DNA from 2 places in the Rosistilla oblonga genome. Region 2 is predicted to be linked to the other one. Evidence: riboswitches for the same ligand, from Rfam matches in the RefSeq annotation. Region 2 holds a riboswitch; the other holds the start of a gene.
What was found. Region 2 has a riboswitch for cobalamin ahead of CA51_RS06260 (DUF1559 family PulG-like putative transporter). Riboswitches for the same ligand answer to the same signal wherever they lie in the genome.
Positions count from the first base shown of each region.

Region 1: another riboswitch for cobalamin. It lies ahead of CA51_RS22670 (DUF1559 family PulG-like putative transporter); the one in region 2 lies ahead of CA51_RS06260 (DUF1559 family PulG-like putative transporter).

Region 1 covers NZ_CP036292.1:6,436,443-6,444,203, reverse strand. The annotation lists gene CA51_RS22675 (cobyric acid synthase) at 1-1,170, opposite strand, end outside; gene CA51_RS22670 (DUF1559 family PulG-like putative transporter) at 1,163-2,218, opposite strand; cobalamin riboswitch at 2,389-2,612, opposite strand; gene CA51_RS22665 (hypothetical protein) at 2,632-2,823, opposite strand; gene CA51_RS26430 (hypothetical protein) at 2,876-3,001, opposite strand; gene CA51_RS22660 (hypothetical protein) at 3,015-3,575, opposite strand; gene CA51_RS22655 (RES family NAD+ phosphorylase) at 3,661-3,870, opposite strand; gene CA51_RS22650 (hypothetical protein) at 4,184-4,585, shown strand; gene CA51_RS22645 (tetratricopeptide repeat protein) at 4,657-5,268, shown strand; gene CA51_RS22640 (hypothetical protein) at 5,389-6,225, opposite strand; gene CA51_RS22635 (dihydrodipicolinate synthase family protein) at 6,390-7,301, opposite strand; gene CA51_RS22630 (peptidase associated/transthyretin-like domain-containing protein) at 7,477-7,761, opposite strand, start outside.
Region 2 covers NZ_CP036292.1:1,738,481-1,746,241, forward strand. The annotation lists gene CA51_RS06245 (hypothetical protein) at 1-237, shown strand, start outside; gene CA51_RS06250 (3-keto-disaccharide hydrolase) at 361-1,050, shown strand; gene CA51_RS06255 (DUF4465 domain-containing protein) at 1,074-1,916, opposite strand; gene CA51_RS06260 (DUF1559 family PulG-like putative transporter) at 2,013-2,972, opposite strand; cobalamin riboswitch at 3,240-3,467, opposite strand; gene CA51_RS06265 (UbiA family prenyltransferase) at 3,711-4,550, opposite strand; gene CA51_RS06270 (glycosyltransferase family 2 protein) at 4,626-5,762, opposite strand; gene CA51_RS06275 (lysophospholipid acyltransferase family protein) at 5,759-6,568, opposite strand; gene CA51_RS06280 (S9 family peptidase) at 6,643-7,761, opposite strand, start outside.

The sequences.
Region 1 (7,761 bases), 2.6 Mb from region 2:
AAACCGAACCTGGCGAGTCTGTTTGGCCGCTCCGAAGGTGGTCTCGGCATCCAGCAGGCCCAGTCCTTCGACGCGATGCGCTCCGCCTTCCAGACCTTGCGGGTTGTTGATCTGTCGGCCCAGCATCTGATAGCCACCACAGATGCCGATGATGTGCGTTTCCTTTTCCGACAATTGCTTCACTCGATCGGCTAGCCCGACGTCGCGCAACCATTTCAGATCGCCAAAGGTGTTTTTGGTGCCAGGCAGGATTACCACATCGGGATCCCCCAGATCGCTGCACGAACGAACGTAGCGCAGCCGAACGTTGGGTTCGGCATCCAGGGGATCGAAGTCGTCGAAGTTGGCGATGTGAGGCAACCGGATGACGGCGACGTCGACGCGCCGGCCTTCGTCTGTCTCGCTTGAAGGATCGCTGGGCTGGGCCAGACAGTCCAGCGCCACCGCATCTTCTTCGGGCAAGTGCAGCGATCCGATCCAGGGGAGAACGCCAAGCACGGGAACTTTGCCGCGCTGCTCCAGGATCTCCACTCCCGAATCAAAAAGCGAAAGATCGCCTCGAAACTTGTTGACGATCAGCCCCCGCACCAGCGCGCGGTCTTCGGGCGACAGTAGCCACAGGGTGCCGAGCAATTGCGCGAACACGCCGCCGCGTTCGATGTCGCCAACCAGCAAGACGGGAGCCTGGCAGTAGCGGGCAACCGACATGTTGACCAGTTCGACGCCCGCCAAATTCAACTCTACCGGGCTGCCAGCCCCTTCGATCACGACAACATCGTTGTTGGCCCGCAGTCGGTCGAGAGCCGATGTGACGATGGGCCACAATTGTTCGCGGCGTTGAAAGTAATCGGTCGCTTCACGCGTTTGCGTCGGCTGGCCATTGACCACAACTTGCGAACGGGTCTGCCCTTCGGGTTTCAATAAAACCGGGTTCATGTCCAAGCTGGGGGCCACGCCCGCGGCAATCGCTTGCAGTGCTTGCGACCTGCCGATTTCGCCTCCGCCGCTGCAGACCGCTGCGTTGTTGGACATGTTCTGCGCTTTGAACGGTGCGACGCGTAAACCGCGTCGAGCGAAGCAACGGCAGATCGCAGCCGTCAACAGGCTCTTGCCCGCCGACGAACTGGTTCCCACGACCATCAACACTTTGGCTTGCGGCGGATCAGTCAATCGAAACGACCTCCCGCCCATTGCGGCTGACCAACGCAACAAGCTGCTCGATCGGGAGCGATTCGCTTATAAACCGCACCGCCCCATCGGACATCAGCACATTGGCTCCGCCGGGATGGAACGCATAGACCTCGTTGTCGTTGCTGCAATTCACGCTACACAGACCGGGACGAATCGCGGTGTTGCCATCGGGTTGGGATCCGTACACCAGAAACCCTTTGTTGTGGCTGGCCCAGACGCCACCGGTCGGCAGGGGCCGCGTCACGCTGGAGCTTCCGCTCCATGTTTTGGGAGTGGCACCGTCGGGTACCGCACGTCCGTTTTGGTACAGCACAGGCCGTCCGGCACATTCCACCAGCAAGACGGTGTTGGACAAGCCGTCAATGATTTCAGCCAATCGTACGGCGGTTGATTTGAGCACGCCGCAGTTGCTTGGATCGGAGAGTTGCTGCTGTGGTGGAAGCGTTGCACTCAGCTGCGATCCGACACCGCCGACGTTGGCGTAGTCGGTGGTGGCGCCGTAATAGGTGTCTCTCGCGGTGAGCGAATAGGTCGACGAACCGTTGGGATAATCGACAAGCACCGTCCACTCAAACCCAGTGCGATCGGGAGCCGATGGGCAGCGAAGCATTGGGACTTCCGTCGACACCGCTTCGAGATTCTCCGGGGCGTGCCAGTGATAGTCACTGTCGAAGGAACTGAAGAGTCCGTCTTGTTCGATGAACGGCAGGATCGACGTGAACCAGCTGCCCCGCTGCGTCGTCCACTCTGCACCCGGCCCCGGCGATGACGACTGGGACGGGAAGACTCGGAACGCCGATTCATAGTTGTGAAGCGAGAGGCCGATCTGTTTTAGATTGTTGCTGCATGACATCCGTCGTGCAGCTTCGCGAGCTGCTTGGACGGCGGGCAATAACAGGCCGACGAGGACCCCGATGATGCTGATCACGACCAAAAGTTCAACGAGCGTGAAACCGCGTTTTGAATTTTTGGCGAGGCTGGTTGGGGCAACTGCGTACGAAAACTCGTGTTTGATGGAATGGGACATAAGAGATTTGGGCGTCGTTGGCCACAACCGCACTCTTGCCATCGCGCTCGAAAGCGCAGCGGATGAGAGACGAGGATGGGCTGTACGCCAAATTGGTCACTGCAAGAAAATCATTCCGATCGAATGGGATGACATTCGATCGCGACAACCGCCTCAATCCGAGAAGGCACAGAATCATCTTGTGCGAGGTAGGTCTTCTGACTCACCACCGTTTCGATAGCTCCACGCCTTCTCACTCGCTAACCGAGCAATGGCCAAAAGAAGAAGCAATCGATGCAACCCGATTGAGGTTGCCAGCGGCACACAGCGGCCGGACCGTCCCGGAATTTCACCGGAGTTCCCTGTTCACGGGCAGTGCAACAACACTCCCGTCACCTCGAACGGCCCGAGTATTATCGATTGCATGGCTGTCGTCAATCGTCTTTTCTTATAAGCCATCCACCCCAGGTGGGAGGGTGAGTGTCGCCTTGGTTGGCGATCGCGACGCAATAACGATACAGCTTTTTGTTGTCGAACTGATCCTTGGCCTCTTTGAACTCCAGCCTTTGGTGTTCTGATCGGGACGACAGCCATGTATCAATCTGTTGTGGCGAGGTGATATTCATGCGGGAACCTCAGTGGGCTGATCCAGAAGGACATGGCATGAGCGGCAAGTCGCTAGCCCAACCAAAACTCGCGGCTAGCCCCTTGCGGCTCACGAGTTTCGCCCAACTTCCCACCGCTGGCGATCATTTGGTCGTTGCTGTCCTGCCCGAAAGCGGATTCTTTGGAGTCAGCGTTCATTGCAATCTTTTCATTATCCCGGCATACCTGTTTGCAACTCGAACACCATGTCCCAGAGTCGATCAATTTCGCCACGCTCGATGACCTCGACCGGTTTCAATCCATCGAAAGACTCGTTGGGAGTCTGGAACCATAGGCCAAGCGATTCGGGGTCAACCAAATCGCCTAACGCTTCCCAAAGCCGATAAACTTCGTTGTAAGGTCGTATCAACTTGTCGGCGTCAGCGTTGCCCGATTCTACTTTGGCAATCGTTCGCTCCGCCACGTTCACGATGCGCCCGAACATTTGCCGGGGCATTCCTAAACGATCGCGAAGTTCAAGCTTTTTCACTTGTCCAACTTGAAGTAGTCCTTGTCCCTTGAGGCCGCGTACTCCCGTGCTGACGATCACGTTTTTAGCACCGGAGCGATTTCCAGAAACAATCGTACCGTCGGTCGACACTGTTTTCAGCGACACCGTTCGCTTGCCCGTTTTGCTTGATCGTGCCTGGACTTTCCCCCCTCTCGCGGTCGCTCTTTTGGTTGGTCGGTTCTTTGCCGTCTTTGCTCTTGGCGTACGCTTTTCGGTTGTCATGCTCGAATCCTCCTGTTGTATTCTATCGGACGCAAGCAGATCGGCAAGCATTATTTCCTGCATTTGTGCATGCTTGAATGCGTCTTCACGTCGGCAGTTGGTCGCTGCCGAGAATGTCGATCTTGCTGGTGTTGGAGAGATTCTGGGGAAAGATGACAATGTTCTTGCCGTCGATCTTTCGCGCAGAGGCAACAATTAGGGCCTCGAATTTTGCGATGCAGGAACCTCGACCAATGGCTTGAGTCCAGGACTCCTCGCCCACTCTTTGCAAGGCTCTCCAGTCTTCCTGGATCAACGTCTTCTAGTCGAATCCTAACGTTTTCCGGATCTTGGAGTGGGTTAGGTCAAGCGTTTTGCTTAGCTCGACTTTTGCCGCCGCAGTAACCCGCGGCGTAATCGCCGGCACACGCTGGCGTGGCGTTCTCCTGTGAAACCGGACGCTAACGCGTGCCGGCTGATACCTCAAATTGAAACACTGAATTGCCCAGGGCCTGCGATCATTCGCTCTTGCCGTTGGGAGCTGCGGGCCGATAATAGATGATGTATGCGAAGCCTTTTAATTTCATGTTCCATTTCGGCTGCGCTTTTCCTCTGCTCGCTTTCTTACGATGCCGCGTCAAGCATCTCCTCGCGATCTTAAACCTGTAGGGGCTCAGCCCTCGGGGAATCGCTGCGCCGCCGGGCCGGTGATCGGGTTGCTGATCTGCGTCGCGGTAGCTCAAGTCGCACCGCTGGGGATGCGTCCTGCGTCTTCGCGCGGTGGAGCTGCAGAGCAGGCAGCGATCGATGGTGCGGTTGTTGCCAAACCGTACCTGAGAGTCGAGCTGCCCAACGGTGCTCAGCAGGGCGAGTTTCGACAGCAAGAGGCCAAACCGTTTGGCAACGCGGTGGCGCTGCTGGACTCTGTATCGAGCCGATGGAGTTCGTTGGCGATAGCGGCATCCTCTCAGCGATCGATGCTGGGCTGCGGCGCGACGCTGGTCGGGCTGAATGTGCGTTTGCAGATTTAAACAACCTCCACGGTCTGTTTGAAATCTGTTTTTATCTACGCATATTCCTCTTTCTATAGAGAGCTGTCTCGATGTCTGCGCGCAATTTATCCAACGTATCGAAGAAGAGTCACGAGGGGGCGAAGAAGCACCCCAACCAATCGCAACTGAGTCCTACCAAAGCCGGGTTCAAGCATCAGGTCTTTGAACGCGTCGCCAGTCTGGTGCGGGAGTCTGATTACGAAGAAGCTGTCGAAGTCCTGCGAGCCGCCGGTTTTGATATCCAGATCCGCAACGCCTTGGGCGTCTGCCTGATGCGGGCGGGGCGACCCGAGGAAGCTGTCGCCGTCTTTCGTCAGTTTGTGTTGCAAGCCGACGGAGTGTCCGAGCGAAAAGAGCTGAGCAATGCCTACAAGCGAAACTTCGCAACGGCGCTGCTGATGAAAGGTTCCCCGAGCGGTGCGGTCTCGGTGTTAACGGAGACCCACGAGCTGGATCATCCGATGGCGGTGCGGATCTCCGGTGCGATTCGCAGTTGGGCCAAGTCGCTGTCTTGGTGGCGGCGATTCGACTGGAAGATCAACGGGATCGAACCGGCAAACTGCCACGTCCCGCTCGACTTCGAGCCGGGGGAGTTTGATTTCGAGACCGTGGTCCGCCAGCAGGATCTGCCGCGCGACGGGCGATTTGGACTCGCCGTCTGATCGACCGCGGATCGCTATCGATACCGGTTAGCCCCGCGCGGTTGTAACCGCGCGGGATTGGCGGCGTTGGTTTGACGCGAGCCGCCAAATTCGCCGCGTCGTGTTCTATGCGGCGCGACCCTAATCGGCTCCCTGCTCGATCAATGCCGATTTAAACCGGCTCCAGAAGTCGGTTTGTTGGGCGTATTGTTCTGGAGGCGTTTCGTTTTTGAGATATTCGTAGTGGTCCAACCAGCCTTGAGCCACTTTCTGATAGGAGTAACCCGGTTTGGTCATCGGGTTGGTGAACTCGGGATCTCCCGGTTCGTAGTGGTGCGAGTAGGCTCCGTTGGCGTCGACGAAGAAGTTCGCACTTATCAACGGCATTTTCATCTGCAACTCATGCATCGCACGTTCGCCCCACGACATCCCGGCGGTCGTCTCTTCCCACGCCTGGACAACGTCTGGCGGTGTCGTGCTGTCGGGGAATCGGAAACCGTAGCCGCGTCCCGACTGGGTGAATCCATCGCGATTGATGTCGACCTGTGCCGCGCGGGGTAACAACAGGTTCAACGCACCCTCTTCGGTCAAGTTGTCGACGTGGATCGGATCGGCTAGTGCGTTGACCTCCTGCACTGTTTTCAGTTGCTCCTTCGAGAGCCCCTTCAAAAACGTTTTGGGGGCGACGTAGCCGCCGTCGCTGTAGGCACCTGCCAGCACTTCACCGTAGGCTTGCCGCAGAGAATCGGGCTGATCCGCGCTGGAGTATTGCCCGCTGCGATGGACGTCGAACCACGTCCCCCACGATTCGGTAATCTGATCGCTTGTGATCGGTTCCTCGCCGAGAGGTTCGGCCGATGCGTAGCCTTGGCGCCCCACCGATTCGAGGATCTGGCTGAAGAGATCTTGAACCTGATGGTCCTGCTGCAAGACTTGCGATCGTTGAGTCAGAAATGGATTTTCGGTTTCGACGCGCATCGTTTCCCCCCCGAGAAAAATCTATTCGTGCCGCGGTATCCGACGCTAGCGTGTGTCGACCGGTTCGATCGACACACATCCGCACTAGGGTCGGATCGGCAAAATCGGCACGCTATAAGCAGAGGGGAGCCGAAATTGCTGAAAAAAATTCAGTCGTTACCCGATCACTGAGCCAGGAAGCCGGAGTCGGCGAAGCCATCCAGCCAGGTCGCCACGCGTTGCCGATCGGCAGGCTTGAAGACGTCAAATGGTGCAGCTAGCAAACCGGAGCAGATGCCGCGGAGATCCAACGCGCACTTGAGCCCCTTCAGGTAAGACGATCCGTATTTGCCAAAACCGTACAGCGTCTGCAACTGGATCACGATCGGTTGCAGCCGGTCGATCGTCGCTTGGTCTTTGCGCTGCACTGCCGCGAACAGCTCGGTGAACAGCTTGGGAGCCAAGTTGGCACCACCGGCAACGCCACCGACAGCTCCCAATCCCATCGCTTCGACCAACAGGGCTTCGGGGCCGACCAAGACGGGCCAATCGGGACGACGAGCGGCGGCCAATTGGACAGCTTCGCCAAGGTATTTCAGGTCGCCGGAACTATCTTTGAGGCCAACGATGTTGGAGTGATCGATCAGCGCTTCGATCGTTGGCAGTTCGATAGCAATCTTGGTGCAGCTGGGCATGTTGTACAGCAACAGCGGCAGCGGCAAGGCATCGGCCAGTCGCTGGAACCAGCCGCGGAGTTCGGTCTGTCCGGCGGGGAAGTAGAACGGCGGCGCGGCGACTGCCGCGGCGGCTCCGCTGTCGGCGGCAACTCCGGCCAACTTCACCGCATCGACCAGCGAGGTGTCGGTGATCCCGACGTACATCGGAACGCGCCCGTCGATCAATCGGCCCGACTGGGCGATCATCTCGGCTCGAAGCGCGGCGCTGAGACTGGGGCCTTCGCCGGTTGTGCCGAGCACAAACAGCCCGTCGACTCCCGCATCGATTTGATGCTCGATCAACTGCTGCAGTCCGTCGCCATCAAGCGCGTCTTGGTTGGATAGTGGCGTAACTAATGGTGGGACGATGCCTTGAATCACGATGCCTTGCTCCGCAGCGAACAGGTAGGATTTCGTTCACCGAATGACCACGCTGGTCGCCACCAAAGGCTTGTCGGTTGTTGGCTTGGAGTCTATCGAATCTCTATAGACTTGCAAGTGCTGCCGACATTCGCAGGGTGCTGCTGGGCTGTTCGCCAGGCAACCCGGCGTCGCGTTATGGGAGGAATGGGCTCGTCACGACAGGCAGCCCGAAACCGCTGCCGCTGTTGCTGTCGTTTGCGAGGACAGCGGCTAGTCCAGCAAGGCCGGCGATCCCACCGAGTCCGCCGAAGCCACCACTTCCTCCACCGCCGCCGCCAAAGCCACCACCGTATCCGCCGCCGTAGCCTCCACCAAAGCCGGCATCGGCCGATGCGAATTCGTCTTCGGTCCCGATGCTTTCGTCTTCCACATCAAACTCCTCCTCCTGGCAACAGTCGCAGGAATCGACATGTTCGAC
Region 2 (7,761 bases):
GGCGTTTGCGTCTATGCGGCGCTTATGGTCGTCAATCTAGCGATCTATCAAATGATCTCCAGCAATCCCTTCCCGGTCGCGGTGGGAGCTGAACTTGTGCCTCGACTCGTCTTGGCGGTGTCCCAAGTTGTCGGGTGTATGTTGAGCCTGTGGGTGCTGCGAAAGATGGGACTGCAGTTTGTGCGTTTGTCGCCTCGCGGGGATCGTAGCGACGAAGCGATCGCCGAGACAACTTGAGCGTTAGAGGTGGACGGATCCCTACAAACGTTGACTGGGCGACTACAATAAGCAACTCACCCCTACGAGCGCGTGCGTACGGCACGCTCCTTTTTTATCAACTCTTAGAGAAACACGATTCGCATGCAAGCAACGACCAACATCGCAGCCCTGCTGCTCTCGGCCTTCCTGATCTCCGGCGCGGCGATCGGACAGGATGACGATCAATGGACCGACCTCTTCAACGGCGAAGACACCAGCGGCTGGAACAATCCGTATGAATGGGGCGAAGTCAACGTCGTCGACGGCGAGATCCATCTGACAGCGTCGAAGAAGTTTTTCCTGGTCACCGACAAGAAATACGGCGACTTTGTTTTCGAAGGCGAGGTGATGATTCCCGAGGGGCAAGCGAATTCGGGCTTCATGTTCCGCTGTCACTCCGAAAAGAACAAGGTCTACGGTTACCAAGCCGAATGCGATGGATCGGATCGCCGCTGGTCGGGCGGTCTGTATGACGAGAGTCGCCGCGGATGGATCTGGCCGAGCATCAAGGGCCGCACCAAAGAAGCGAAGTTCCTGGAGCATGCTGAGGAATCGCAAGCCTACTTTAAGAAGCCCGAAGTCGCCGGCGCGTTGGACCGCAACGGCTGGAACAAGTACCGAATCACTTGCCAAGGCGACTCGCTGAAGATCGAAGTCAACGGCGTCGTCACGACCGAGATCGAAGACGACACCGATGCAAGTGGCTTCATCGCCATCCAACACCACGGCGAAAAAGGGCAGACCTACCGCTTCCGCAATCTGCGGATCAAGGAACTGAAGCCGCAGAGCTAGCCGGCGGAGCGTCCCGGCTGAGATCAGCTGGTTTGATTTTTCTGCTGTCGTTTGTTGCGACGTCGCCGAGCGATTCCGCCGGCGACCAGGGCAACCGACAGCATCGCCATGCTTCCCGGTTCGGGAACGGCTGCGGTGACGGCAAGATTGTCAATCGCTACGTAAGCGGGCGTGTTGAGTCCCCAGGTGCCGACGTCGCTGCCGTCCAGTGTTATCCCGATCGAACGCGCGTCGCCCAGTCCCGTCAGATCGACGGTCTGCCAGTCCTCGACAATGTAGTCCAACGAGTCGTCGCTAAATCGGAAATCGCTCAAATAGAACTCGACGCTTCCGGTACTCGCTCCGCCGACATCGGCTTGTTCAAAGCCGGTGAAGGTGACGCGGAAGTAATCGGGGTCGCTTCCCGTGGATCCACCGAACTTCTTGGCAAAACCGCCATCACCGTCGCCATCACGCATCGAGATTCCGGCATAGGTCGTATTGGCGACGGCGATCGATTTCGCTTGCAGATTGGCCGACAGGTTGAAGTAAGCGGCGTTTGGGGAAAAGCCGGTTCCGATCACATAGTTGCCATTTCCACTGACATCGGTCCCCGGGTAAGCCGCAAACTGATTGGTGTAGCCCGCGGTGGTTGTGTTGTTGACGTTGGAATAACTCCACCCCGGTCCCCATTGGTTTGTCCCAAAGGTGACGCCGCGGGAAGACCAGCTGCCGGTAGCGGCTCCATAACCGTAGCCGTTCAAATAGCTACCGTCGGCAGTGGTGTCGGTGTATCCGGACAGTTCATCGAAATCGATCACCATGTCGGCAAGCGAAGGCGTCGCCGCGGCGAGCGAGATCATCAAAGCAAACAGTTGAATTTTCATTGTTGTGGTTTCGTCAGAGTTGTGGAATTCAGTGGTCGATGGAATCGTGAGCTGCGTCGCAAGTCGGCAGCCAAGCATTCCATCGAGGGTTAAAAATCAGTAGGCGCTGGAGTCAACCACTTCGCCCTTGCCGCGAGTGATCAGTTTTCCAAGCAGCTGTTTGTCGATCGTTTCGGCCATCAAGATCGTTCGGCCATCGGCAAACAGCACCGTTGCCCCTCCGGTGTGCAGACTGCGGATCTCGTTGTCGCCGATCCAGGCGTCGGGATCGTTGATTCCGTAGGCCTGCACAAAGACGTTGCGGCCATTGATCCATTCGCTGTCCGGGCCGCCGACGTCTTCGGCAACTGCGAGCGTTTGCGTGAGCCCATCGCGGATGTCGCGAAACCGCACCGACCGCTCGTACAAGAAGAGGCCATCTTCCGGATCGCGATCGACGATTCGTTCGCCGTAGATGCCGCCGTAATCGGACCTGCCCCGCGTCGCGGGACGCTCGATCGCAGTGGGGCATTCGTAAACGCTCAGCCGCGTCGACGCGGCGGGCAGATTTTCAGGGGCGTCATACGGCAGCGACCAATCGATTTGGGCATGGACGTTTTGTTGCTCCAAGAAAGGCAACAGCATCGCCGACCAAGCGAACTGCCGCTGCGTTGGCGGTGCGCCCCACGACCGCCACTCGATACATCCGGTTGGCAGCGTCTGATGCACGTCGTGGTAGTTGTGCAGCGCGATTCCCTGCTGACGCAAGTTGTTCTTACAGCTCATCTTGAGAGCGGCTTCGCGAGCCGCTTGAACGGCCGGCAACAGCAGGGCGACCAAGATCCCGATGATCGCAATCACGACCAATAATTCGATCAAAGTGAACCCAGCGGCTTGGCATGTTGGCTGTCGCAATTTCGCGAGCCGAACGATTTCCAGTTGCTCCGCCGGCGAGGCAGCTGACCAACCGGTGATTTCATCTTTCGTGCGGCCGCATCCGCTGCAAATCGCTTGGCAATCCAACCGGCACTGCTTAGTGCAGGGCGATGCGATCCGTCGCTGCTTGGCGCTTGGCATCTCTGTCCCGATCCCTTCGCTACTGCGTCGAAACACGCTTCGCCACGAGACCTCGGCGCGCAGCTTCCCTGTCTTCTGAGAACCGATTTCGATTTTCAGAAAGTGTGAGCGCGCAGCGACAAAGGGGGCAAGAACGTATCGACAACCGATGAAATTAAACAATGTGTTGTGTCGACACCATGCAGAGTGAACGACAAATACGCCGTGTTTCACTAGCAATTGGGGGACAGAACACATTGCAACGACCGCCTCAATCCAAGAAGGCACTCAATCGTCTTACGCGTGGTAGGTCTTCTGACTCACTGCCTTTCGAATACTCACAGCCTTCTCGCCTGGAATTCCAAGCAATGGCACTTCGGTAGAAGGAGCATCGAATCGAATGCGTTGGCACTCGAAGCAGTTCACAGCGGCTGGACCGTCCCGGTTTTTCACCGGAGTTCCCTGTTCGCTCGCAGTGCAGAAGCACCGCAAGTCACCACGAACGAGTCACATGATAGTACCGCGATTTCCAGCGTCAACCGCCACTTTTGGCTGAAGCGACGGCCAAGCCTTCGGCGGGATTCCGCCGTTTGGGGATGTGTGGGATGCCAATCTGCGTCGCTGCCGTTTGGCGGTTTCGTTTCAGATTTCGAAACCACACGCTTCGCCAAACAATGCAAATTTTGGTATGCCGTCGATTAACGGAAGGAGCAATTGGAGCGTGGTTCGATCGATTCTGGGGGCGTTCGTTGTGCTGGATCAATCGACTAAGAAGACGCCATAGCGCCAGACGAAGTGCATCGTGGCGATCACGATTAGGTTCCAGGCGACGAAAAAGAGCTTGGTGAACAGGGGCGGGTATTGTTTGGGGCCGGCGAGTGCATCGAGGCTGAAGAAGATCGCGCCGGCGAACATGAATCCCGCGACGATCGGCGATTGGAAGTAGGTCCACGAGATCGCGACCTCGACCAGCATGATCCCGACCAACAACCACTTCGACGGGACCGCGCCGAGCGTGATCGCGGTGTTATGACGCTCGGCGATGCGGTCCTCTTCGATATCCATCAACTGGCCAAACAGATGACTCTGCATCGCAAACAACGCGCTGAAGACCATCGTCGCCGCATTCAACTGAGGCACGCCACAGAGCCAACTGCCCAGCAGAAAGATCAATAGGTAGCCGATCTGATTCATCAGATCCAAGACCGGCAGGCGTTTAAATCCGAGCGTGTTGTAGGTCGCGTTGGTCAGTAGCACCGCGGCGAACCAGAGCAGCATCCACCAACCGCCGATGATCACAAACGCGATCAGAAACGGGACCTGCACCGCGGCGATGATCCATGGCAGACGACGCCGCATCGCCGCGTCGGGCCGTCCGCCAAACAGCCAGCTGTCCTTTCGCGGGTTGCAGCGATCGCTGACGTAGTCGCCCAGGTCGTTCCAACCATACAACAGCAAGCCAAGAGGAAAGCTGACGTAGAAACAGCCGAGCCAAAACGGGATCGATCCGAACATGTCGCGCCCCGCAAAGGGCAACAGGTAGAACCAGACATGCGTCGGCCAGAATCCAGGCCGAGCGATTTTGATGATTTCCAGCATGTCTTGGCTTCGCTTGCGGTGATACGATCTCGAACACAATCTACCAACCGGCATCGCCGCACGAAAACAACGAAACTAAGATTCGATACGGCCGCGCCAGGCGACTCGGCGTCCGCGACTGTGCCGCCACAACGCGATCCATTGCAGTCCGGCAAACAGCACCAACGCAAAGGGATGCAGCCAAGCCGAGGCCAGCGGCTGGCGAAACCGACGGACCGAAGCGACTCGCGACAGCGTTGCGATACAAAAAGCAAACGCCGCGATCGCACTGGCAATCCATGCTCCCGCGATCGCAAACCCGATCATGGCAATCGCCGCGGCGAGCGGCGCCAAGCAGAAGAGCGTCACCGGGACGATCAACGCCGGGCGGGCGAGCGCTTCGTCGGCGTTTTTGATCACGCCATCAAACACCTCCGCCCCGCTGCGGTACATCCGAACGCTCGCCAGATCGGTCCCATCGATCACGTCGGTCATCAACTCCGCCTGCCGATACGCTCTCGGCAATTTGATCCCATCGTGCCGCGATCGAGCGATCGCGGCGTGACCGCCCGCCAATTCATACGCTTGGCGGTCGGTCATGAACATCTGCCCGCAGCCCGCGGCGTAGGCGGGATCGGTGACGCGTTGCATTCGCCAGATCGGCAAGAATCCCAGCAGGACAAAATGCATCAGCGGTACGATCGCCGTTTCGATCCAGCCGACGGTTTCCTGGTGCGGGAAGCCGCTTAAAAGTGCCAGTGATTGCGGCTGGCCGGCGCGACGGTCCATGCAATGCGAAAGCCTAGCGATCGCGTCGGGTTCGACATGGACATCGGCATCCAAAAACAACAATCGGTCGTGGCGAGCCAGCTTCGATAGCTGCCAACAGGCAAACTGCTTGCCGTTCCAATCGCGTGGCAACTCGTCACCGGGGGCGATCCGCAGTCGCGAGTCCTTTTCGGCGATCCCTGCAACAATCGCTGTTGTCGTGTCTTGGGAATCGTCGTCCAGGACAACGACTTCCAGATCGACGCCTTCGCTAGCCAACAGACGTTCCAAGGTCGCCGCGATCCCCGCGGCTTCGTCTCGCGCCGGGACCAACACGCTGACCGGCGTTGGACGATCGTCGACCTGCGTCGACAAGCGGCGGAAGCAGCAGAGATTCCAAGCGATCATTGCGGCGGGAATGCCCGTCAACAACAAACAGAGGCTAGCCAAGACGATCGCGATCACTGTAATTTTCCGCCATGAGAAGCTTGGTACCGCGTACCGCTCAGCAGCGATCGGAATCGCCGCGCCAGGTCGTATCCCGCTCCGCTACCACGCCCGCCGCGAAGCACGATCTCCAGAGCTTCGGTATCGCGATCGATCGCCACGCGGGCGAGCTGATCTTGCGTCGCGCGAAGCCGCTGCGCCAACAATTCTCTCCAGTCCGACTTGCTCATCTCGCGATGCGCCGCAACGTCGATCGGATCGCCGAGCGCCATCAGCATTTCGGGAAGTCGTTCTTCCCAAAACGGGTACTCGATCGCCAACGGGACGATCGCGCCTCGTTCGAATCGGCTGCACAAATGAGCCAGGCCGGGCATCAGTTCGGCGGAGCGATCGCGAGGGTCGCAGAAGCGGCCTTCGGGAGTCAACCAGAGCGAAGCGGCGGGGCGATCCAAGATCGCACGACTGCAGCGAAGAAAGTTTGCAGCACCCGTGGCAGTCCCCATTTCCAACGGGTAAAAGCCCAAGCGAGCGAGGATCCGGTAACGCTGTAGCGCCGCCGCATCGATCGGAGCGAAGAAGTCGCGATCGGGAAAGCAGATCTCGCAAACGAGGTGCGCGGCCAACGGGTCCCACCATCCAGGATGGTTTCCGTAAACGATCAACGGTTGATCCGGCGCGATACCACGGGCTGCAGCAAGGCCCTCGCGCAGCATCGCCACCGCGTGGAACTGCTTACGAATCATCCGCCGACTGTAGCGACGGAAGCCGCGCAACAGGAAGCGGCTGATCTCGGGAACCGGCGGGTTTGTGGGCGTCTCGCTCATGCGGAGCCCAGATTAGGTCGGCCGCCAGCAAAAAACAAGGCGAGCGTCAACGTCGATTGAAACTCCATCGAGCGCTATCGTCCGCCTGCTGGAAGTTTGTCGTTCAAGTACCGCGTCATCAACGCCCGCAAATGCCGCGTCGTATTTTTCCCTTCGGAGATGCTGTGCGAGCGGTTCGGGTAGGCCCACATGTCGAACGGTTTGTTGTGCCGAATCAATTCGTTGATCAACATCTCGCTGGTTGCATAGTGGCAGTTGTCGTCGCCGGTGCCATGGATCAACAACAGATTGCCCTCCAGTTTGTGGGCGTGTGTAATCGGCGAACCCTCTTGGTAACCGTCGACATTGTCGCTGGGCAATCCCATGTAACGCTCTTGATAGATCGTGTCGTAATAGCGGTGGTTGGGAACCGGAGCGATCGCGATCGCTGTCTTGTAGAGGTCGGGGAATTTGAAGATCGCGCACAGCGACATCGAACCGCCACCGCTCCAACCCCAGATGCCAACGCGATCGGGATCGATATCCTTGCGATCCTTCAAGATCTGCCGGACCGCGGCGGCTTGGTCCAGCGGCGCGTTGATGCCGATCTTGCGATAGATGCTTTTTCGCCAATCGCGTCCCCGCGGCTGAGGCGTCCCGCGATTGTCGATGCTGATCACGACGTAGCCTTGCTGTGCCAGCATTTGATGCCACAGAAAACTCGATCCGCCCCAGCGATCGCGGACCGTGGTCCCCGCCGGTTCGCCATAAACATAGATCAACAGCGGATACTTTTTTCGCAGCTTGTGATTGGGCGGGTTGATGCACCACGCATCGAGTTCGACACCATCGTCGATCGCCACGCGGAACAGTTCCGCCTTGGGCAGTTTTCGTTTCGCCAGTTTCTTACGCAGCGCATCGTTCGCTTCCAACATTTCGATTCGCTGGTGGTCGGGCAGCGAAATCAGATCGGTCTGCGGCGGCGTGTTGAGTGTCGAATAGGTGTGGAAGGCGAACTTGCGATCGGCTGACAGTTGGTAGCGATGCGTTCCCGGTTGATCCGCTGGCGTCAACCGTTGCCATTGGTTGCCGGTCAGCGATGCGGTGTACAAGTACCGCTGGGTGGCGTTCTCGGGCGAGGCGATCACATAAGCGAGCCCCTGTGTCTCGTCGATCCCCAACAACTCGATCGCATCGATTCCTGCGGGCGTGAT